Regions from separate parts of the Hafnia alvei genome, predicted to be linked through region 1. Evidence: predicted binding sites of a transcription regulator. Region 1 holds the regulator's gene; each other region holds the start of a gene.

What was found. Region 1 encodes CRP, which controls carbon source genes, mostly activating them, when cyclic AMP is high. Its sites were predicted from a motif close to ATGTGANNNNNNTCACAT; they were not measured.
Region 2: AB3Y96_RS15125 (YfcZ/YiiS family protein) is a predicted target of CRP. The motif match lies at 1,299-1,316, and genes of this name have one in related genera.
Region 3: cytR (DNA-binding transcriptional regulator CytR) is a predicted target of CRP. The motif match lies at 1,574-1,591, and genes of this name have one in related genera.

Annotation. Positions count from the first base shown of each region.
Region 1 is NZ_OZ061315.1:4,451,744-4,454,910, reverse strand. Features, by position in the region: gene AB3Y96_RS20770 (YccS/YhfK family putative transporter) at 1-1,053, opposite strand, end outside; gene crp (cAMP-activated global transcriptional regulator CRP) at 1,097-1,729, opposite strand; gene AB3Y96_RS20760 (OsmC family protein) at 2,060-2,467, shown strand; gene AB3Y96_RS20755 (LysR substrate-binding domain-containing protein) at 2,471-3,167, opposite strand, start outside.
Region 2 is NZ_OZ061315.1:3,182,545-3,185,711, reverse strand. Features, by position in the region: gene fadL (long-chain fatty acid transporter FadL) at 1-1,047, opposite strand, end outside; gene AB3Y96_RS15125 (YfcZ/YiiS family protein) at 1,453-1,749, shown strand; gene fadI (acetyl-CoA C-acyltransferase FadI) at 2,107-3,167, shown strand, end outside.
Region 3 is NZ_OZ061315.1:104,904-108,070, reverse strand. Features, by position in the region: gene priA (primosomal protein N') at 1-1,506, shown strand, start outside; gene cytR (DNA-binding transcriptional regulator CytR) at 1,785-2,813, shown strand; gene ftsN (cell division protein FtsN) at 2,879-3,167, shown strand, end outside.

The DNA of each region.
Region 1 (3,167 bases):
CGCAGGCCAGAAAGGAAGCCGCTGCTGGGTGGACATCAGATTGCGTTGATATAATGGGCGTTGGCGTTCTAGCAGGCGAGCCACGCGGCTAAAATGGTAGTAACAGAATTTGCCAACGGGGTTATCTGGATGCTGATTGGCCAGCTTTTCGAGCGCTGATAGTTCAATATCCATCGAGAAGTGCTGAGGATAGCGGTGGTACAGAATATCGTCGGCAACCGTTTTGAGCCGTTCTGTAATGACCTGAGCATTGCGGCGTATTATCGCTTCGGCTTGGCTTTTTTCTACCAGCTTTTGTACTTCATCAGGCTGAGACAGGCTAACGGTGATGTGTTCTTGTAAGTCTAGCGCGACCTGAAAATAGCGCAGCAGGCGTTTGTATTCTGGGTTGTGCACCAATGACAGCATGTGCATTTGTTGATAGATCTGGGTAATGAGATCCATCACTTTTTGCTGGCGTTGCAGCAACGGAGGCAGCGCGGTTTCAGGATCGATATGCTGAGTTAGTAGGCTGTATTTGGCTTCCATGTAGTCGCCAAGCTGGATGTATAGCTGGCTTAGGTTTTCGCGGATCGGTTGCCCTTTCCACAACAGGAACCAAAACCAAGTGAAGGCGCCATACCAAATCGTGCCGACAATATACAGCAGTGGCCCGTGCCAGATAGGCACGCTTCCAGCCATACTCAGGGTAAAAATAGAGGCAACCAGCGCAGCAGGCATGAGCCGCGCGTGAAGTGGGCTAATCTCACCGTTAACGCCCAGTAACAAGGCTAAACCGAGCATGATCAACGGTAGGGGAATTTGCCAGAGTAAGCATTGCTGTAGCAGAAAACTGCTGAAGGCAAATAAGCTGCCGCCAACGACTAATCGTTTGATAAAGCGTTTATGAGGTGTATCGAGCCCAGCGATATTGCAGCAGGCGGGAACTAAAGAGAACATCAGCCCGAGTTGTAGATTACCTATCAACAGGCCGAATAGCACAGGAAGACACAGCACCAGCGTTTGACGCAGTGCGTAGTTGACTTCCGGGTGGTAGATGAACCGCCGCCACATAGCTAAAGAAACCCGTGCAGCAAGGCTACACGGGCATCATTTATCAGCGAGTGCCGTAAACGACGATGGTTTTTCCGTGTGCGGAGATCAGGTTTTGATCTTCCAGCATCTTCAGAATACGACCAACGGTTTCACGGGAACAGCCAACGATCTGGCCGATTTCCTGACGAGTGATCTTGATCTGCATACCATCTGGATGAGTCATGGCATCCGGCTGTTTGGCCAGATTAAGCAGGGTCTGAGCGATACGACCGGTTACGTCCAAGAACGCAAGGTTGCCGACTTTTTCAGAGGTAACCTGTAAACGGCTAGCCATCTGAGCAGACAGGCGCATCAGAATATCTGGATTGACCTGAATGAGCTGGCGGAATTTCTTGTAAGAAATTTCAGCCACTTCACAGGCGGTTTTTGCACGAACCCAGGCGCTACGTTCTTGCCCTTCCTCAAATAAGCCTAGTTCACCAATGAAATCGCCCTGATTCAGATAAGAAAGGATCATTTCTTTGCCTTCTTCATCTTTAATCAATACAGCAACGGAGCCCTTAACGATGTAGTACAGGGTTTCAGCCTTTTCACCTTGGTGGATCAGGGTACTTTTGGACGGATACTTGTGGATATGGCAATGAGACAAGAACCATTCAAGAGTCGGGTCTGTTTGCGGTTTGCCGAGAACCATTCGCTATTATCCTCTGTTGTTATCGCTGCCCTAATATCGGGATACTGATCCTGACAGTGTGCTTATCGTGGCACGGGGCTTTGCTTATTAACTTGTTATAGCACTTCATAATCGAGATATAGAGTAATAGGCTAAGGTAATTATTTCCTATAGTTATTGATCTATACCCGTTTCAATCCATAAAGATCCATTTCGGCATAGTTTGTAGCACAGCTTTGTGCAGGTGTCTTGTGTTGTCTCGCTTCAGCATCAAGAAGTGAGGCCTCGGATTGCCTGTTTTTCATAGAAAGCGTAGTCTGATGCCAAAATTTAACCAAAGGGGTGATAAACATGCAGGCACGAGTGAAATGGGTTGAAGGGATGACTTTTCTGGGTGAATCTGCTTCAGGACACCAGATCCTTATGGATGGAAACGCTGGCGATAAAGCACCAAGCCCAATGGAAATGGTGCTCATGTCTGCGGGCGGATGCAGTGCGATTGACGTGGTGTCTATTTTGCAGAAAGGGCGAATGGACGTGCGCGACTGTGAAGTGAAATTAACCTCTGAGCGCCGCGAAGAAGCTCCTCGTTTGTTTACTCACATTAATCTGCATTTTATCGTCACCGGCAAAGGGCTGACCGATAAAGCCGTTGAACGTGCGGTTGCATTATCTGCTGAAAAGTATTGCTCGGTAGCGCTGATGTTAGGCCAAGCGGTGAATATTACCCACAGCTTTGAGGCTATCGTGGTTGAGTAACGACTACTCCCAAGCATAGTTCTGGCATTCCCAACGCAATAAATCCAAGAATCGCCGTGCTGTTAAGGTTAGCGGCGATTTTCGTGAATAGAACACGCAATACTGAGCGGTGGGTAGATCGTCGATAGGCAATGAACAGAGTGTATTCTCTAGCCCCAGTGGCGCCCGCATCGCCCGAGCCACGATGGTAAGGTATTGTGCCTGTTGTACCATGCTTAATGCGCAAACCACGGAGTCGGTTCGGATCGGTGATTGGCTAAGCTGGAGGTAAAAATTCCCCATCGCTAATTCTAGCTGTTGGTAGTAGCCCATATCAGTTTCGGGTATCAACCATTTTGCGTGCTTCAACTCTTCTAACGATTTTGCCTGAGCAAATGGGTTGTCTCGGTGGGCGATAATGCAAAAGGGCGATTCAAACAGCGGCTCACGTACGAGATCCATTGGCGTCGTTTCAGCGGTTAATGTGCCGATGGCGAAATCTAATTTGCCTTCACGTAAAGCCGGTAGAAGCGTCGAGAGCTGAGCCTCTTTGGCATGTATGTTGGCCTGTGGAAACTGACACTTAAAGGTATCAGCCGCTTGGGGAAACACGGTTAAGGTAATTAGCGAAGAAAAACCTACGGAGACAGAGCCTTGAGAATATTGGCTAATTTGTTCAATTTCGTCTGCCGCACGTTGTAATTCCTCCAAAATAAGCTGC
Region 2 (3,167 bases), 1.3 Mb from region 1:
ACCAATCGCGATGCGGTAAGCATCTTTGAAGCCTTCATCTTTATAGAACAGCGTCTGACCGTTAGAGCCTTTCGCTTTCAGCTCTTGGAACTGGCTCCAGCTGGTATATGCCAAGCTGTAGTGAACGGCCCATTGTGGTGCCACTTTGTGGTAACCAGAGACTTCCCACATTTCAGGCAGGTTTAAAGTCAGAGAACCCGGTACGGTTCTGCCATCGGTACCCGCTGGTAGACCAATCATTGAGCCAATACCGTTCAGAGCGGATGGCAGGTCGCTTTTGTAATCGCCATCGAAGTCGATTTTAACTTCTGAACGATAGGTAAAGCCGAAGCGGTTGTTTTCATCTACTTCATAAAGGATACCGGCGTTCCAACCAAAGCCCCACTCATCACCTTTCAGGTGGCTTATCTGAGTATTGGCAGGGATTTGCGCGATTTGACCCGCAACAGGCGGTGGCAGCTGGCCTGAACCGGCAATCAGCAGCGGTAGGTCACCTGCGTAGCGGTCAATCTTAGCTTTGGCATAGACAGCATCAAAGCCTAAACCGAAGCTGAAATGTTCGTTGGCACGGTATGCTGCACTCAGATTCAGGTTAGCAGTGGTCAGGTCGGTAGTACCGCCCATGGAGCCTGCTGCGTAGTTGTCGTTAAACTCGGTTGCCAGACCATAGTTAGAGGTGACAGACGCGCCGACGGCCCATTGGTCGTTGATCGGCTGCACGTAATGGAAGTTAGGTACCCACGCGGTTGGTGCAATGTTTTTCGCGTTCAGGCTTTGACCGCTTGGAGAACGACCAGAGATATCAACATCTGGGTCGATAAATACGCCGCCGATGGACATCGCTGGGCGATCGTACATGCTCAATAGTGCCGGGTTGCGGCTGGCAGATGCCGGAGTATCTGCGATGGCGCCTTCACCGGAATAGGCTCGGCCCAAGCCAGCGGCTGAGAACTCATTCAGCTGGAAACCAGCGGCATTGACGTTTGATGAAAGCAGTGCCACTGCTGCAGCTAATGCTGACTTAGTAAACAGGTTTTTCTGGCGCATGACCGAAACCTCATTATTGTGTGTTTTATTTAAACTATGTTACGTACTGTAACAAGGAGCGCGGATTGTAGGGTCCGAGTTCGATCTGACAAATCAGACCAGTGAGCAGAGTATAGGTCTGACCTCTCGGTATGTTGCAAGAATGTTTATTGAATATTTCATAAATGATTCAAGAAAAGAGATCTTCGTAACAAAAAACAACGGAACTAATAAAGAATTGATTACAAGTGCGAAGAAATAACCGCCAAATAATGTGATTTTGCTCACTTAATGTCATTCATCTGGCATATCGCTAGTCTCTGTAGTGGGAGAGGAGTAAAATACCCACAGTTTTTATATTTTTTGAGCCAGATCATAATTGGCGATATAAAGAGGGGTTCATTCCCCATCGAGGAGATGATTGAAATGACTGATGCTATTAAAAAATGCAGTGCACAAGAAACAGCCGCTTGCTGTTGCGTTGATGTCGGCACCATCATGGATAACACCGACTGCACCGCATCCTATAGCAATGTATTTGCTACGGAAGCTGATGCGAAAGCCATGCTGGAACAGCTGACACAAAAAGCACGTGGTATTGAATCCGATCCATGTGAAATCAAGAGCAACATCGCTAAAACAGCAGAAGGCTATGCGCTGACCGTTGATTTTGCTTTTGCCTGCGAAGCTGAAACTCTGATTTTCCAACTGGGCCTGCGTTAATCGCATCGCGTTAGTTGGTCGTATTATAAGCGTGGCTTAGGCCGCGCTTTTTTTATATTCAAATAAAGATTCTAGTGCTGCTGTATTTCTATTTTTATCCTTGCATATATTCACGGAATTTATTATTTCCTCGAAATCCATTTTCCTCCTCCCGCATTCTCCTCGAATAAGAAACCTGCTTCTGTTCTCAGTTCTTACGTTTTGTTGTTTGCTAAATGTAAAAATTGAGTTAAGAATTTACGCTATCAGGTCAGACCTGTTAACTGAAAGCAAGAAGCGAATGACGCTCGGCTAACTTTCACTTTTCAGGGTTTGTAACAATTTTGATATTTTTAGCGTATTGCGCAGGAGCACAAAATGAGTCAGGCACTTCCTTTGTCATCCCCATTGGCTCTGACGACTCGCACAGGCGATCGCGTTGCGATTGTGCAGGGATTAAGAACGCCCTTTGCTCGCCAGGCGACGGCGTTCCATGGCATTCCTGCCGTTGACTTAGGCAATATGGTGGTCAGTGAGTTACTGGCTCGAAGCAATATTTCTCCTGAGGTCATCGATCAACTGGTGTTTGGGCAGGTGGTGCAAATGCCAGAGGCACCAAACATTGCGCGAGAAATTGTTTTGGGCACTGGAATGAGTATTCATACCGACGCTTACAGCGTGTCGCGAGCCTGTGCAACTAGCTTCCAAGCGATAGCCAACGTTGCTGAGAGCATTATGGCGGGCACTATTTCCGTGGGTATTGCTGGCGGGGCGGATTCGTCTTCGGTTCTCCCAATCGGCGTGAGCAAGGCGCTAGCGCGTACTTTGGTCGATGCCAATAAAGCACGCACCTTGTCTCAACGTTTGAAACTATTTAGCAAGCTGAAGCTGCGCGACCTCCTACCGGTGCCTCCTGCGGTCGCGGAGTATTCAACGGGTCTGCGTATGGGCGACACCGCGGAACAGATGGCAAAAAGCCATCACATTAGCCGAGAAGAGCAGGATGCCTTGGCGCATCGCTCACACACCTTAGCCGCCAAAGCGTGGGAGTCCGGCGTTTTGCGCGACGAAGTTATCACTGCCTATATCCCGCCTTATAAACAATCGCTCGATAAAGATAATAACGTGCGCGGCGATTCTTCTATGGCCTCTTACAGCAAGCTAAAGCCCGCCTTTGATCGTCGCCACGGTAGCGTAACGGCGGCGAATAGTACGCCATTAACCGATGGCGCAGCCGCGGTGCTGATGATGAGCGAATCACGAGCGCGTGAGCTGGGGTTAGTCCCCTTGGGCTATCTGCGCAGCTTCGCGTTCTCCGCTATTGATGTTTGGGAGGATATGCTGCTGGGGCCGTCGTATGCGACCCCGCTGGCGTTAGACCGCGCAGGTATCACGTTGCAGGATCTTACCCTGATCGATATGCACGAAGCTTTTGCATC
Region 3 (3,167 bases), 4.3 Mb from region 1:
GAGGTTTACTTAAGCGTCATCGAAAATATTCTGGCACAGGGCCGCCAAGCGCTGGTTTTAGTGCCTGAAATAGGACTCACCCCGCAAACCATTGCCCGTTTCAGAGAACGTTTCAACGCACCGGTCGACGTTCTTCACTCTGGTTTAAACGACAGCGAACGCCTCGCCGCTTGGCTGCGCGCGCGCAACGGCGAAAGCGCCATCGTTATCGGGACGCGCTCAGCGCTATTTACGCCCTTTGCTCGCTTAGGCGTGATCATCATTGATGAAGAACACGATGGTTCTTATAAGCAGCAGGAAGGCTGGCGCTACCACGCACGTGATTTAGCCGTATTCCGTGCACATCAGGAAGATATTCCCATCGTACTTGGTTCGGCTACACCCGCTTTAGAGACGTTGCATAACGTTGAATTAGGGAAATACCGCCGCTTACGCCTCACGCAGCGAGCGGGAAACGCAAAGCCTGCTACCCAGCACTTGCTTGATTTAAAAGGCCTGCCGCTAAAAGCAGGTCTTGCACAACCCTTGCTACAACGAATGAAACAACACGTTGATGCAGGCAATCAGGTGATTTTATTTTTAAACCGCCGAGGTTTTGCTCCAGCGCTGCTGTGCCACGAATGTGGCTGGATTGCCGAATGTCAGCGATGCGATCATTACTACACGCTGCATCAGCAGCAACACCATTTACGCTGCCACCATTGCGACAGCCAAAAGCCAATCCCACGCCAGTGCCCGCAGTGTGGCACCACCAATTTGGTGCCTGTTGGGCTAGGAACAGAGCAATTAGAAACCGAGCTCACGGCGCTTTTCCCTGATACGCCGATTACCCGCATTGACCGCGATACCACCAGCCGCAAAGGCGCATTAGAGCAACAATTAGCTGAAGTACACCGCGGCGGTGCTCGTATTTTGATCGGTACCCAAATGCTGGCGAAAGGCCATCACTTTCCTAACGTCACGCTGGTTGCTTTGCTTGACGTAGACGGTGCGCTGTTTTCCGCTGATTTTCACTCCGCAGAACGCTTTGCTCAGCTCTATACGCAGGTATCAGGGCGCGCAGGCCGTGCAGGGAAACAGGGCGAAGTGATATTACAAACCCATCACCCAGAGCATCCTTTACTGCTTACCTTGCTTAATCAAGGCTATGACGCGTTTGCCGAACAGGCCTTAAAAGAGCGCAAAAGCGTATTTCTTCCCCCATACACAAGCCACATCATGGTACGCGCCGACGATCACGATAACCAAAATGCACCTCAGTTTTTGCAGCAATTAAGAAATTTATTAGAAGCTAGCCCGCTGCGTGATGAATCATTTTGGATACTGGGGCCAGTTCCCGCTCTGCAACCCAAACGCGGAGGGAGATTCCGCTGGCAGTTGCTGCTTCAGCATCCGTCTCGTGCTCGTTTACAGAAAATTGTTAAAAGCACACTGCCACTAATTGGCACATTGCCAACGGTGAAAAAAGTAAAATGGACAGTGGACGTTGACCCTACCGATAACTGATCTGTCTTGATGAGAAAGACCATCAGACAGAGAGATAAAAATGATGATTTGCGATCCCGATCTAAAAAATCTATCTAGGTCACATTTCTCATGCAAATTAGGTAACAACAGCAGGGTGCATTCTGTTTAAAATGTGATCCATATGGTAATTCATGAACTGGTATGAGCATTCCAGGCAATAAATTTGGGATGACGCAAGGAAGCTGGTTTTCATTCAGTAAAACAGGACGAGCAACACTCGCCGCGTCGGCGTTTCGCCAGACGCAAGGAGAACAGCGTTGGAAGAGAAGCAAAGCATGTCTGCTGCCACCATGAAAGATGTGGCTGAACACGCCGGTGTCTCAACGGCCACCGTTTCACGAACATTGATGAACCCCGAGAAAGTCTCTGCATCCACCCGACAAAAAGTTGAACAGGCTGTATTAGCCGTTGGTTACTCTCCGCATGCGCTGGCCCGTAGTTCAAAACGAAATGAATCGCGCACGATTCTGGTGATTGTGCCTGATATCTGCGATCCTTTTTTTGCCGAAGTGATTCAGGGCGTGGAACGCACCGCCGCCGAGCATGGATATTTAGTCTTGCTAGGCGACTGCGCTCAGCAACAGCAGCAGGAAAAAACCTTCGTCAACCTCATCATCACCAAACAAATCGACGGCATGCTGCTGCTCGGCTCGAACGTTCCTTTTGATGCCAGCAAAGAAGAACAGAAAAATTTGCCACCGATGGTGATGGCCAACGAGTTCGCTCCAGAACTTGAACTTCCTACTGTCCATATCGACAACCTCACCGCTGCCTTTGAGGCGGTGCTATATCTACATGAGCTTGGTCATCATCGTATTGCCTGTATTGCTGGCCCTGAAAGTATGCCACTGAGTAAATATCGCCTGCGTGGCTATATTCAGGCATTACGCCGTTGTGGTATTGCGGAAGAGAAAAGTTTTGTTGAGCGCGGCGACTTTACCTATGAGGCTGGCGCACAGGCCATGCATGCTCTGATGTCGCTGCCACAGCCACCAACGGCTATTTTCTGCCATAGTGATGTGATGGCAATTGGCGCGCTTTCTCAAGCCAAGCGCATGGGATTACGCGTACCCGATGACGTTTCTCTAGTCGGTTTTGACGATATAAAGCAGGCACAGTACTGCGATCCTCCGCTGACCACCGTTTCTCAACCACGCTACCAAATTGGCCGAGAAGCGATGTTATTACTGTTAGAACAGCTTCACAGTCGCTCCGTGGTTAGCGGTTCAAGACTGTTAGACAGCGAATTTATCGTCAGAGGAAGTACATCTGCGCCGAAACGCTAGTTAAATTGGGATGAGTTCAGTAACATGGCGCTCTTAATTCAAAATCACGATGTAGCGAAAAGACAGTGGCACAAAGAGACTATGTGAGCCGGGGCCGCTCATCAGGAGCGAAGCGCAAAACCAATACCCGGAAAAAGAAAAAATCATCTCGGGGTATATCTAAAACCATGGTGGTTATCGCCTTGGGGGTTTTAGTGACTTTCGCTGCCGGCCTTTATTTCCTGACTCACCATAAGCCAGACAGTGATGAACTGTTACCGACGCAGGCAAAACATGCGGGTAATGGACTTCCTCCTAAACCGGAAGAGCGCTGGCGTTACATCAAAGAACTTGAGAATCGTCAGGTTGGCGTTG